DNA from 2 places in the Halomonas tibetensis genome. Region 1 is predicted to be linked to the other one. Evidence: predicted binding sites of a transcription regulator. Region 1 holds the regulator's gene; the other holds the start of a gene.

Region 1 (7,187 bases):
GTTTTTCGGTTCAGGAGGGGATCCATGTCCAGCGAATCCTTGGAGCGTATCGCTCGCAACAAGAATGTCGCTCGCGCCGCCGCACGTCAGCTCAGTATGGAGCAGCTCCACAAGCTCTCCGAGGTGATCGAAGAGGTGATCGAGCAGAAAAAAGATGAAGAGCGTCATCGCCAAGATGAGGAGCTGCAGAAGGAGCGCAAGCGCTCCGAGATCCTCGAGGCTATCAGCGAGGCCGGTCTCTCCGTCGACGACCTGGTGCTCGACCCTCCTCGCCGCAAGCGCGGCCGTCCGCCGAAGAACGCCACCAAGACCTGAAGGCCCTGCGCCACGTCCCAAAAAGCCGCTCATCGAGCGGCTTTTATGCTTCGGTTATCCCACTCAGCTGTTCATCCCAGCTCGGTCGCCGAGGGCGCCTCAACGGCCAGGATTTGCAGGTGAATTTCCGGTAGGCGGCGTAGGTGATTGGCAAACCAGCCCACCAGCTGCGGCTGAAGCGCCAGGCGCAGCTCAGCCAGGGTGTCACCTGACAGCGATTCCAGTACTTCGTCAATCCAGTCGCTGAAAGCCTCTTCATCGATGGGGCTGGACTGGCTGGCATCCAGCATTAGCCGGCCGATACGCGTCCAGCCGCCTTCGCCGGTGGCAGTGACAGAGATCGCCAGATACAGGCTGCCATGGCGCGGCCCGGGCCTGTTGCCGGTCAGGCCAGCCAGCGGCGCCACGGCGTTCTGGCTTACGATACAGGGCGGCTGGGGGTGGCGGGCCTCTAGCGTCAGTCCCTCGGCATCCAGGCGTATCAAGTCGCCGTTAACTGGCGCCAGCGGTGCTTGAATTCCTAGCGATTCGGCCAGTTCGCAGTGGGCCCGCTGGTGGCGCGGCTCACCGTGAACCGGTAGCAGGTGGCGCGGCTTCACCCAGCCGTAGAAGGTGCGTAGCTCTTCCTGAGCGGGGTGACCGGAGGCATGCAGCTCCGGGTGGTTGAACTCGTCGAGCAGGGTCGCGCCCAGCCCCCTGAGACCGTTCTTGAGCCGCTCGATCATCAGCTCGTTGCCGGGAATCGCCTTGGCCGAAAAGATCACGCTGTCCCCCGCGCCCAGTTCCATGGCGTGATGGCGGCCGCGGGCCAGCCGGCTGAGCGCCGCACGGGGCTCGCCCTGGCTGCCGGTGGCGATCACGAGTACCTCGTTGGGGGGCAGGTAGCCGAGATCTGATACGGGAACCAAGGCAGGGAAGTCGTCCAGATAGCCCAGGCCGCGGGCCACCCCCACCATGCGCTCCATGGAGCGGCCCATCAGGCTGATCCGGCGGCCGGTGCGTTGGGCAGCACGACCGATGGAGAGCACTCGCGACAGGTTGCTGGCGAAGCAGGAGACCACCACGCGCCCCTTGCAGTGGGCGATGGTGTGCTCCAACGCCTGGGCCACCTCGCCTTCGCTGCGCGAGTGTCCCGGCATGGGGGCGTTGGTGGAGTCGCCGATCACCAGATCTACCGGCGCGATGGCGCGGAAAGTGGCCGCCGACATTGGGTTGCCGATCAGTGGCTCGGGGTCCAGCTTCCAGTCGCCGGTGTGCAGCACGCGGTATTCCCCGGCGGCCAGCAACAGAGCGCAGCTCTCGGGAATGGAGTGGGTCACAGGCAGGAAGCGAAGGGTAAAGGGGCCGGTCTCCATAGCTTCGCCAGGTTCGATGACCCGGATGGCGTCGGTGGTAAGGCCCCGCTCAACAAATTTTGCGCGCAGTAGGGCGGCGGCTAGCGGAGTGGCCCAGATGGGGCAGCCCCACTTAGGCCATAGCCAGGCGGCGGCGCCAATATGGTCCTCGTGCCCGTGGGTAATGATCAGCGCACGAGGGCGAATGCCCAAGGGAGTCAGGGTGTCCAGGTTAGGCACCTGGAGGGGGCTGTCGGGTAGGTCCTGACGTATCATCATCCCGCAGTCCACCGCGACCCACTCTTCTTCCTGGTCCCTTTCACCGTAACCATAAAGGCTCAGGTTCATGCCGATCTCGCCACAGCCTCCCAGCGGCAGGAAGTGCAGGGGAGGACGACGGCGAGGGCGAATCTGAACTCTGGGCTGTGGCATCGGGGGAAGTGGGCTCGGAAAGTGTGCCTTCACTATACGGGATGGGCCCGGGCAGCCACAACGCGTGCCGCTTCACGGGTGCCGGAACCCCCTGTTTTCGCTACACTGTCAGCCTGTACGCCTAGACGTTACTCCCAACCCAGCCAGAGTCACCTCATGTCACACTACTATCGCCTGGTGGTCTCGTGCCCCGATCGGGTGGGCATCGTTTCACGGGTGTCCGGATTCATCGCCGGCCATGGCGGTTCCATCACCGAGGCGAGCCAGCACTCCGACCTGGAGACCGGACGCTTCTTCATGCGCTACGTGATCCTGGCCGACTCCATCGGCATGCCCCCCGAGACGTTGCGCGAGGCCTTCGCCCCCATCGCCGAAGCGTTCGACATGACCTGGGCGCTCACCGATACTCGCAATCGCCCCAGGGTGGTGCTGATGGTCTCGAAGGAATCCCACTGTTTGGTGGACCTGCTCTACCGGTGGACTGCCGGCGAGCTCGACTGCGATATCGCCGCGGTGATTTCAAATCACGAGACCATGCGCGGCCTCGTGGAGTGGCACGGCATTGCTTATCATCACGTGCCGGTAAGCCCCGACGAGAAGCAGGTCGCCTTCGACGAGGTCGTGCGCCTGGTGGATGAGGTCCGGGCCGACTGCGTGGTGCTAGCCCGCTATATGCAGATCCTGCCGCAGTCGATCTGTGAACGCTATGCCGGTCGTGTGATCAATATTCACCATAGCTTTCTGCCCTCGTTCGCCGGGGCCAAGCCCTACCATCAGGCCTATGAGCGGGGCGTAAAGTTGATTGGCGCCACCTGCCACTATGTCACCGAAGAGCTCGACGCCGGCCCGATCATCGAGCAGGACATCCACCGGGTCACGCATTGCCACACCCCTGGCGATCTTGTGCGCTTCGGCCGCGACGTGGAGAAGTCGGTGCTGGCACGCGGGCTGCGCTGGCATCTGGAGGATCGCGTGCTGATCCACGGCAACAAGACGGTAGTCTTCGCCTAATCGGGCAAGCAGTGTTACGACGAGAGGCACTTCATGTCATTTTCTCAAGCGGTGATCGCCCCCTGGCTGCTGATGCTCTGTGGCCTGGTGTCGTTTCTGCTCTACGGCCTGGCGCTGGCCCAGCGACCCTGGAGAGCACTGCTCGCGGATACTGCGCTGCAACACCGCTGGCTTGCCGCCACCGTGGCAGTGCTATTGATGTGGCAGCTGCGCGCCCAGGCGGTGGACTGGCTCTCTTTGCACCTGATGTTCACCGCGCTGCTCACCCTGGTCTTCAAGGCCCCGCTTGCGCTCACTTCAATCCTGATCGTCAACCTCGCGGCGGTGATTACCGGTCGCGTCGACTGGCCGCTGCTGGGCGTCAACCTGCTGGTCACCGGGGTGATACCGGCGCTGGTCACGGTGCTGATCTGGCGACTCGTGGACCGCCGACTGCCCGATAACCTGATGGTCTTCATGTTCGTCTGTGGCTTTTTTGGCGCTGCGCTTTCGACGCTGGTCGCAGGCTTAGCGGCGGTGGGGCTTATGGCTCTTGGCGCCAGTGACGCCCACGCCCTCTACCAGGCCATGGAGTACGCTCGCTTCCTGCCGCTGTTGATGCCCTCCGAGGCCTTCATCACCGGCATGCTCATGACCATTCTGCTGGTTTATCATCCCAACTGGGTCGCCACCTTCAACGACCACCGCTATATCGATACCCAGTAGCATCGGCTAGTGTTTCGCACACCACATCAGCCGATCGGCAGCGTCAGCTGGCGGCGATGAGACTCCGGTAGCAGGCGGGCGCCGACGCCGAGCAGGCGAACCGGGCGGCGGCCACGTTCCCAGGCCTGTTCGAGAAGGCGGGAGAAACTCTCGGGGGAGGGGGCCAGGCCGCGGCTCTCCAGGGTGGTCAGGCTGAAGTCGTCGAAGCGCACTTTCACCACTACCCCGGCCAGGGGAGGGTGACCGTGGCGGGCGATGCGCTCCTCTAGTTTCTGGCAAAGCGGCGCCAAGGCCTGGCGGCAACTGGCGAGATCGGGCAGGTCCTGGGCAAAGGTGCTCTCTACGCTGATTGACTTGCGCTCGCGCTCCAGGCGCACCGGCCGCTCATCGATGCCCCGGGCCAGCTCGAAAAGCCGCTTGCCAAACTTGCCGAAGGCCTCGAGTAGCCGCTCCAGCGGCACTTCGCCCAGTGCCGCACAGGTGGTAATGCCCATGGCATCCAAGCGGGCACCGGTGGCGGGCCCCACGCCGTGGAGCTTTTTCACCGGCAGCGCCTGCAGGAAATCCTCCATGCGCTCCGGGGTGATCACCGTCAGGCCGTTGGGCTTTTCCCAGTCGCTGGCTATCTTGGCCAGGAACTTGTTGGGCGCCACCCCCACGGAGAGGGTGATGCCGGTGCGCGCGAGGCTCTCTTCCTTGAGCCAGCGGGCCATCCAGGTGGCGCTGCCGGAAAAGCGCTCCACCTCACTGACGTCGAGGAAGGCCTCGTCCAGGGAGAGGGGCTCCACCAGAGGAGTCAGCTCATGGAAGATCGCCTGGACCTGCTGAGAGACGTCGCGGTACTTGTCGAAGTTGCCGGGCAGCAGGGTGAGGTGGGGGCAGAGGCGCAAGGCTCGGGCCGTGGGCATCGCCGAATGGATGCCGAAGACCCGGGCGGGGTAGTTGCAGGTGGCGATGACCCCGCGTCGCTCGGGACTTCCACCGATAGCCAGCGGCAGTTCCGTGAGCGCGGGGTTGTCGCGCATTTCCACCGCCGCGAAGAAGCAGTCGCAGTCGGCATGAAGGATCTTTCTCATGGGGCAAACTCGGTAAGGGCCCTTGTCGGCGCCTACCCCAGTGCCTGGCCGCTGCCGCCGCGAATCACGCCCACCCCGATGCCCTCGATCTCCAGCGCTTGATGGCGCAGGTCTACCTCGATGGGAGCGAACTCTGAATTCTCGGCGCTCAGGGTGACCACGTGTCCGCTGCGCTGGAAGCGCTTCACGGTTACCTCGTCCTCCAGGCGCGCTACCACGATCTGGCCGTCGCGCACCCGCTCGGTGCGGTGCACGGCAAGCAGATCACCCTCCAGGATACCGACATCCTTCATGGAAAGGCCGCGGACCCTAAGCAGGTAGTCGGCCCGGGGCGTGAAGTACTCAGGGGGCAACGGGCAGTAGCGATCGATATGCTCGGCGGCTAGGATCGGGCTTCCCGCAGCCACTTCGCCGATGATTGCCAGCCCCTGCAGCGGGGCATCGCCCTCAGCGACGGGTTCCTGCTCCTGGGCGGGTAGGCGTATGCCGCGGGAGGTGCCTGCGATCATGCGGATGGCGCCCTTCTTCTCGAGCGCCCGCAGGTGCTCTTCGGCGGCGTTGGGAGAGCGGAACCCCAGGGCCCGGGCAATCTCGGCCCGGGTGGGCGGATAGCCAAGGTCCTGGAGGGTCTTGACGATAAAGTCATAGACGTTTTGCTGGCGCTGGGTGAGGGGGCGTGCCATGCGACCTCCGAGGCGGAATCGGCGACTGGGTGAATACGTTAGTGATCAAGTATACAGCATGTTATTCCATCCAGTAATGGGTGTTTTGCTGGCGCCCACCAGAAGCCTCCGTCGCGCTGATAGAAGTAAGGCTTCGTTTAAAACGCGTTGTCCCGCCGGGCATTGAGAATGGTGCTTCGGCTGGCTTACAATTCATTTTACGTTTGAAACACCTGTTTATGACCGGGATTCTTATCGGGACTCTATATCGGGACTTTCTATCGGGACTTTTTATCGGGACTCTCCAAATGGCCCAGACCGACACCGTCACCCGCATCCTTGATACGGCCGAGGTGCTGTTCGCCGAGCGTGGCTTCGCCGAGACCTCGCTGCGCACCATCACCAGCAAGGCCAAGGTTAATCTGGCCGCGGTGAACTACCACTTCGGCTCAAAGAAATCGCTGATCCAGGCGGTGTTTGCCCGCTATCTTGACCCCTTCACCGAGCGCTTTCACCGCGCCCTGGACGAGCTCCAGGCTCACTACGGCGACGAGGTGATCCCCCTTGAGGAGCTGCTGGAGACCATGGCGCGCAGCGTGCTGGAGGTGCCTGCGGAGCGCAACAGCCTCAAGGTCTTCATGCGCCTGCTGGGGCTCGCTTACAGCCAGGCCCAAGGGCACCTGCGCCGCTATATTCAGGAGGAGTACGGCAGCGTCTTTACCCGCTTCACCGAACTGGTTCGCCAGGCCACTCCCGAGCTTCCCGATGCCGAACGCTTCTGGCGCCTTCACTTCATGCTCGGCACGGTGATCTTCACCCTCTCCGGCCTTGACGCGCTCCGCGACATCGCCGAGAAGGATTATCAGGAACATGTCACGGTGCGCGATCTGATCCGACGCCTGCGCCCGGTGGTGGTCGCCGCCATGCAGGCTCCGCTGCCGACGCCGGTTACGCTGGCAGCCCAGGAAGCCTGAACGGTGCTTGATTGCCATGGGCGCCGGCGGCGCTGTCACTCCCGCTAGCGATGCCCTAGACTCTTGTCCCTTTAAACTCTTACCCCTTTCATGCCATGGAATCGATCATGCCCACGACCCTTGGTCCGGTGATGCTTGACCTGGAAGGTACCGCCCTCACTGCCGAGGAGCGCACGCTGCTGGCACGTCCCGAGGTGGGAGGGGTCATTCTGTTTGCCCGCAACACCGAATCGGCGGAGCAGGTGCGCGAACTGAGCCTGGCGATTCGCTCGGTCCGCCCGGAGCTGCTGCTGGCCATCGACCAGGAGGGTGGCCGGGTGCAGCGTCTGCGCCAGGGCGTCACCCGGTTGCCGTCCATGGCGCGACTGGCGGCGGGCGTGGCCCGCCATCCCGAGGTCACCCGGCGGCTCTGCCAGGACGCCGGCTGGCTGCTGGGTATGGAAATGGCCGCCTGCGGCTTGGATCTGAGCTTCGCTCCCGTGCTCGACGTCGACGACGGCACGTCCACGGTGATCGGTGATCGCAGCTTTTCCGCCGACCCCGAGATCGTTGCCGCCCTGGCCGGCGCCTTCGTCAACGGCCTGCACGAGGCCGGCATGGTGGCTGTGGGCAAGCACTTTCCCGGCCACGGAGGCGTAGCCGCGGACTCCCACCATGAACTGCCGGTGGACCCCCGCC
Region 2 (7,187 bases), on a different contig from region 1:
CCAGACGTTGACCAGGGTCAGCTCGCCATTGGCCAACAGCGAGCGATCGACCCGCCGCTCGGGATTCTCGAGGGTGGCAAGATCAAACTCGGGAAAATCCCGCGCCATCAGGGCCGATTCCCGATGGAAGGGATTAAGCGACAGCCCCTGATAGAGGAACAACGAAAGCGCCAGAAAGCCGATCAGAGGTAGCAAGAGCAGCAGGCGACGCTTCATGCGGTTGCCTCCTTACCGCGATCGCCGGAAGCGACATTGAGTGCGGCCTCCTCCGGATCTGGCGCTGTGGCCATGCGGCGATAGCGCTTGTCAGCCACTGCCAGCACACCGCCGATGGACATCAGCAGGGCACCGAGCCAGAGCCAGCGCACGAAGGGCTTGTACTGGACCCGCATGGCCCAGCTACCGTCGCCCAGATCCTCGCCCATTGCCACGTAGAGGTCACGGAAGAGGCCCGGCCGCAACGCCACCTGGGTCATCGGCATGCCGGTGGCCAGATAGAGACGCTTCTCGGGGCTCATGGTGAAGCGCCGATTGCTGTCGCCACGCTGCACCTCGATCACCGCTCGATCGGCCAGGAAATTGGCGCCACGCCGCTCGGTTAACCCAGTCATGGTAAAGGTGTAACCTGCGACCTGGACGCTATCACCCGGGCCCATGCGCACATTGCGCTCGATGTTGTAGTTGGAGACGACCGCCACACCGACGATGGTCACCGCTACCCCAAGGTGGCCAAGCTGCATGCCCCAGTAGGCCAGCGAGAGCTTCTTGAAACCCGCGCCGATAGTACTGGCGCGACGGATCTTGTCGAAGAGGTCGCGCAGCATGGGCAGCACGATCCACAGCGCGGCGATCAGTCCAATGGCCACCGGCGCGCTCCAGCGATCGGCGAAGATCAGCGGCAGCGCTGCCCCCAGCACCACGGCCACGACAGCGGCCAGCCAAAGCCGCCGGACCAGCAGGCTCGGGGCGGTATCCTTCCAGCGAGAGATCGGGCCAAGGCCCATGAAAACGGCCATGATCAGCGTCAGCGGCACGAACAACGCGTTGAAGTAGGGAGGCCCCACGCTAATTTTGCCGAGGTCCAGGGCGTCGAGCAGCAGCGGATAGACGGTCCCCATCAGCACAGTGACCGTGATAATCACCAGCATGAGGTTGTTGATCAGCAGCAGGGCGTCACGGGAAAGCCAGCCGAAACCGACTTTGTGACTGACCCGCGGTGCACGCAGAGCAAAAATTAGCAGCGACAGGCCCACGGTGATGCCCAGCAGCATCAGGATAAAGAAGCCGCGGGACGGATCGTTGGCGAAGGCATGCACAGAGGTCAGCACCCCTGAGCGAACCAGAAAAGTACCCAGCAACGACAGCGAGAAGGTGGTGATCGCCAGCAGCAATGTCCAGCTCTTGAAGGCGCCACGCTTTTCGGTGACTGCCAGGGAGTGCATCAGCGCCGTGCCGGTCAGCCAGGGCAGCAGGGAGGCATTTTCCACCGGATCCCAGAACCACCAGCCGCCCCAGCCCAGCTCGTAGTAAGCCCACCAACTGCCCAGGGCGATGCCCACGGTGAGGCAGGCCCAGGCCAGATTGGTCCAGGGTCGGGCCCATCGCGCCCATGCCGCGTCTAGTCGACCGCCCAGCAGGGCGGCGATGGCAAAGGCGAAGACCACCGAGAAGCCCACGTAGCCCATGTAGAGCATAGGCGGATGCATGATCAGGCCGATGTCCTGGAGCAGCGGGTTGAGATCCGCGCCGTCCGTCGGCACATGAGGCAGGATCCGCTCGAAGGGATTGGAGGTGACCAGAATAAACAGCAGGAAACCCACGCAGACCAGTCCCATCACGCCCAGCACCCGGGCGACCATGTCACGGGGGAGCTCTCGGGAGAAACTCGCCGCAAAGTAGCCCCAGCCGGCCAGCATCAGGCTCCACAGCAGGACAGAGCCTTCATGGTTGCCCCATACCGCACTGAACTTGTAGTACCAGGGCAGCATGGAGTTGGAGTTGTTGGCCACGTTGGCCACGCTGAAGTCGTCCAGCATGTAGCTGGCGGTCAAACAGGCATAGGCAATGGCAACGAACAGAAACTGCCCGGTCGCCATAGGCCGCGCGTAGGCCATCCATAGCGGACGACGGGTTGCCGCACCGGCCAAGGGCATTACCGCCTGCACCCCTGCCATCAGCAGGGCGATGACCAGGGCATAGTGGCCGATCTCGGGAATTATCTGGATGAGCATGGGCACTCCTGGTCAGTACGAACTGCTGGTGGCGCCGTCGCCATTTCTGTCACCGGCACCTTTCTCGGCTTCCAGGCGCTTGGCGACATCGGCGGCCTTCTGCTGGAAGTCCTCAGGCTTGTAGCCGGCCTCTTCCAGGGCCTGAGCCACCTCTGGTGGCATGTAGTTTTCGTCGTGGCGGGCCATTACCTGGTCCGCCTTCAGGTAGCCATCGTGTTGCATCTGGCCAACCACCACCACCCCCTGCCCTTCTCGGAACAGGTCCGGCAGAATGCCACTGTAATGGACGCGAAGATCGTCGACATAGTCGGTCACGGTAAATTCCACGTCGAGGCTGTCGGGGTTGCGAGCTACCGTACCCTCCTTGACCATGCCGCCGGCGCGAATCTGGCGTTCGAACGGAGCTTCGCCCGCAGCGATCTGCACAGGACTGAAGAAGAGATTGATGTTGGCCCGCAGGGCATAAAGCGTCAGTCCCACAGCGATAGCCGACAAGGCAACCAACCCCAGGATCACGAACAGCTTCTGCTTACGCTTCGGTGTCAGACTAAGTGTCATGACGATCACCACCCATTTGATGTGAAACTCCAGCCATCTCGCCCTGATTGGCGCCCTGGCGATTCTCGCGTCGGACCCGGCGCTGAAGGTTGCGCAGCAGCAGGCGACGTTCTGCCCTTGCGTGCAGCACAACCGCCACCAACAGCGCACCCGTCACCCCCCAGGCCGACCAGACGTAGGGAGCATGCCCCCCCATGGCAATGAATTCATTGAAGGAATCGAAGGCCATCAGCGCGTCTCCCCCGCCAGGTCACGCACCCAGCGCTTGTTGGATTCCCGGCGCAGAATCTCGCTGCGGGTGCGCATCAGGGTCAGGGCAATGAAGAAACTGTAGAAGCCCAGCACCATGATCAGCAGCGGCGCCCACATCTCCATGGGCATAGCGGCGCGCCCGGTAATGGTGAAGGTTGCCGGTTGATGCAGGGTGTACCACCAATCCACCGAGTACTTGATGATCGGGATGTTGATGACGCCCACCATGGCCAGCACCGAAGCGGCCCGGGAGGCACTGTCACGACTCGTGAAAGCCCCGCGCAAGGCGATCACGCCCAGGTAGAGAAATAGCAGGATAAGCATCGAGGTGAGTCGTGCATCCCACATCCACCAGGTTCCCCAGGTAGGCACCCCCCACACTGCACCGGAAAACAGCGACACGAAGGTCATGGCCGCTCCCAGCGGGGCCATCATGGCCGCTGCCATATCGGCCACCTTGATTTTCCAGACCATGTAGACCAGCCCGGCCACCGCCATGGACACGAAAATGGACTGGGCAAGGAAAGCTGCCGGCACGTGCACATAGATAATACGGAAGCTGTTGCCCTGCTGATAGTCAGCCGGCGCAAAGGCCAGGCCCCAAACGGAACCGACAAGAATTAGAGCCACCGCAGCGATCCAGAACCAGGGCATAAGGCGAGCGCTTATGCCGTAGAACCACTTGGGCGAGCCGAGCTTGTGAATGAAGGACCAGATCATGCCCATGGTAACTCTCGCTTGAATGTTCAACCGTTGATGCTGATGCGCAGCGACGCTGCAATGGCCCAGGGCGCTAGCATCAACGACAGGGCCAGCAGGGCCCCCAGAATGGCAAGGTGAGCCGCTGCTCCATCGCCCACAATGGCCGCCTGTACCGCGCCGGCACCGAAGATAAGCACCGGAATGTAGAGCGGTAGTACCAGCAGCGATAGCAGCACACCTCCGCGGGAAAGTCCTACGGTGAGCGCCGCACCGATGGCGCCGATCAGGCTCAAACTGGCCGTGCCCAGCGCCAGCGAGAACGCCAGCACCAGGTAGCTGCCGGCCGGCAACGACAACATGATACCCAACACCGGCGCCATCAGCGCCAGCGGCAGACCCGTCAGCAGCCAGTGTACTGTCACCTTGGCCAGCGCCAGCATAGGCAGCGGCTGCGGGGTCAGCAGCAGCTGCTCCAGAGAACCGTCGTCGTAATCCCCGCGGAACAGGCTGTCCAGAGAAAGCAGCGCCGCTAGCAGCGCCGCCACCCACAGCAGACCCGGCGCAATGGTGGCAAGCAGCTGAGGATCCGGCGAGATACCGATCGGAAAGAGGGTAATGACCAGCGCAAAGAACACCAGGGGATTGAGCACCTCGCTACGCCGACGCATCAGAAGCAACAGGTCCCGTCGAAGGGTCGCCCAGAGTGCGACTGCCAGTCCGCCGCCAGGTTCCCGCCGCGACACGCTGCGGCCATCTCCAGATGTCAGCTGAGTCTCAGAACCCGCCATGTGGCTGCCCCCCTCTGCCCAGATGAACCCGGCGCAGCTCGTCGGTATTCCTGAGCTCATGGTGGGTGGTGACCAGCACGCAGCCGCCTGACCGAGCATGCACAATCATCCTCTCCTCCAGCGCCGCGACGCCGTCCCGGTCAATGGCGGTGAAAGGCTCATCGAGCACCCAGAGAGGCCGCGGCGTCAGCTCCAGACGAGCCAGGGCGACGCGGCGCTGTTGCCCCGCCGAAAGCTGCCCTGCCGGCACATCCTCGAAGCCCACCAGTCCCACCGACTCCAACGCCGCCAGGCGAGCCGCCTCGTTGTCGTTATCGCCGGCTAGGGCTTGATACCAGGCCAGGTTCTCAAGCGGCGTCAGGGCGGCCTTGACGCCCGGCGCATGGCCCAGGTAGAGCAAATTCTCGAGGAAAGCCTGACGCGATTCACGCATCGGCATGCCGTTCCAAAAAAGCTCGCCCAGATAATCGGCCAGCTGGCCGGAGAGGATCTTAAGCAGGGTGGTCTTGCCGCTACCATTGGGCCCTTCGATGCGGACGATCTCGCCGCCACAGATATCCAGATCGAGGTCTTCGAAGAGCCAGCGATCATCCCGTTCGCAGGCCAACTTCCGGGCTTGCAGGCTCAAGCTCAAGGCACTCTCCGGGATGAGTTATTTGGCTCGAGACTCTACACGGAAAGCGGTTTTCCTGCCAGATTCTCATCTGCGTCAGCCAGTCGCGGTTGACCCCAGTCAAACCTTGTAACGATGGTCTCCCCTTGCGTGATCGGTCGCCACTGCTATTCTTCCCATATACTGTATATCTCGACAGTATAAAAATCAGCGCAGCTGACGACAGGAGACCCTCACCATGCCCGAAGTCTACGCCCGGTTCCTTCTTCGCCGTCCCAACCTCCCCCTGGCCGAGGCCTGGATCCACCTGGATGGACCGGACGCGACCGACGAGCATCTGGTTGATATTCCGCTGCTCGGCAGCGTATCAGCGGGGCTGCCTATCGAGGCCTGTCTGGACAGCGCCACCATCCGGGTGCCCGGACGCATGGTGCGCCGCAACACCTATGCCCTGCGGGTGCGCGGCAACTCCATGATCGATTGCAACATCTTCGATGGTGATGTGATCATCATCGAGCGTCAGGAAAGCGCCGAGAACGGCGAGACTGCCGTAGTGATGATCAACAATCAGGAGGTCACCCTGAAAAAGCTCTACATCGAGAAGTCCGGCGTCCGCCTGCAGCCCGCCAACGAACGTATGGCGCCCATCTACCTGAAAAACAGCGACATTCAGGTGCTGGGACTGGTGATGGGCGTGGTACGCCAGGAGGAACTGGCCGCCTGATGCGCTACCCCGTCCCCGACCTTGTTCCCGGCACTTGGCGAGAGTGCGAACTGGAGGTGGAGAAGAGCCGCTTCATCACCTGGCTGTCCTACATCCCCGACGTGACCGATTTTGAGTCGCTGCTGGCAGAGGCGCGGAGGTGCCATCCCGGTGCCAGCCATCACTGTACCTCCTTCATCGCCGGCCCGCCCGGCGAGCAGAGTGCCATCGGCTTCTCGGACGACGGCGAACCCGGCGGTACTGCAGGGCGGCCCATGTACCGCGTGCTCGAAGGTTCCGGACTCGGCCAGGTCGGCTGCGTGGTAACCCGCTACTTCGGTGGGACCAAGCTGGGAACCGGCGGTCTTGCCCGGGCCTATGCCCAGGCCGTGGCCCAGGCTCTGGAGTCACTGCCACGCCGCGAGGTCGTCGAGCGCCGTCCTCTCCATTTGAAAGTCGACTTCGCCGGCGAGGCCGAAACGCGAACTTGGCTGGGCGAGCAGCATATCCCCGTGGAGGCCGCCGACTATGCTGCCGAGGGCGTGACCCTTAGAGTGGGCTGGCCCATCGATACCCCGGTAGAACTCAGCAAATTGGAATCGCGCCTGCGCGGGCGTCTGTCATTGCTCGACGAGTGATGCCGATTTTTACTTCGCGTTAATCACTGCTGCACGCCATCCCATGCAAACGGCGCCCCGCGGGACGCCGTTTGCATGGCTTTGAATCAGCGCGTTGGCGAGTCTCAGCCCAGATATTTGATCATCACCCCAGCAGCCACCGCCGAACCGATCACGCCGGCCACGTTGGGTCCCATGGCGTGCATCAGCAGGAAGTTGTGAGGATTGGACTCCAGCCCCACCTTGTTGGCGACTCGCGCCGCCATGGGCACTGCGGAGACGCCGGCTGCGCCGATCAGCGGGTTGATCGGCATCTTGCTCATCACGTTCATGAGCTTGGCCATGAGGATGCCAGCTGAGGTGCCGATGGCAAAGGCCACCATACCCAGCGCCATGATCCCTAGGGTCTCCACCGCCAGAAAGCTCTCGGCCATCAGTTTGGAACCCACGGCCAGGCCCAGCACGATGGTGACGATGTTGATCAGGGCATTCTGAGCGGTGTCGGTTAATCGCTCCACCACGCCGCACTCACGCATCAGGTTCCCGAAGCAAAACATCCCCAGCAGCGGGGCGGCATCCGGCAGGAACAGTGCCACCAATACCAGCAGGGCCAGCGGGAAGATAATCTTCTCGAGCTTCGACACCGGGCGCAGTTGGGTCATGGTGATCTCGCGCTCACGCTTCGTGGTCAGTAGCTTCATGATCGGCGGCTGGATCATCGGC

The links. The regulator LexA, encoded in region 1, represses DNA repair genes until DNA is damaged. The targets are predictions, from matches to a motif close to TACTGTNTANNTANACAGTA.
Region 2: ACFODV_RS09725 (LexA family protein) is a predicted target of LexA. The motif match lies at 5,326-5,345, and genes of this name have one in related genera.

The regions. Positions count from the first base shown of each region.
Region 1 covers NZ_JBHRSQ010000008.1:229,156-236,342, forward strand. The annotation lists gene ACFODV_RS06105 (H-NS family histone-like protein) at 25-315, shown strand; gene ACFODV_RS06110 (ribonuclease J) at 387-1,997, opposite strand; gene purU (formyltetrahydrofolate deformylase) at 2,238-3,092, shown strand; gene ACFODV_RS06120 (energy-coupling factor ABC transporter permease) at 3,126-3,797, shown strand; gene dinB (DNA polymerase IV) at 3,824-4,873, opposite strand; gene lexA (transcriptional repressor LexA) at 4,906-5,556, opposite strand; gene ACFODV_RS06135 (TetR/AcrR family transcriptional regulator) at 5,844-6,509, shown strand; gene nagZ (beta-N-acetylhexosaminidase) at 6,617-7,187, shown strand, end outside.
Region 2 covers NZ_JBHRSQ010000012.1:127,106-134,292, reverse strand. The annotation lists gene ACFODV_RS09760 (DsbE family thiol:disulfide interchange protein) at 1-216, opposite strand, end outside; gene ACFODV_RS09755 (heme lyase CcmF/NrfE family subunit) at 213-2,231, opposite strand; gene ccmE (cytochrome c maturation protein CcmE) at 2,244-2,777, opposite strand; gene ccmD (heme exporter protein CcmD) at 2,779-3,018, opposite strand; gene ACFODV_RS09740 (heme ABC transporter permease) at 3,018-3,758, opposite strand; gene ccmB (heme exporter protein CcmB) at 3,788-4,531, opposite strand; gene ccmA (cytochrome c biogenesis heme-transporting ATPase CcmA) at 4,518-5,165, opposite strand; gene ACFODV_RS09725 (LexA family protein) at 5,383-5,868, shown strand; gene ACFODV_RS09720 (IMPACT family protein) at 5,868-6,485, shown strand; gene ACFODV_RS09715 (sodium ion-translocating decarboxylase subunit beta) at 6,590-7,187, opposite strand, start outside.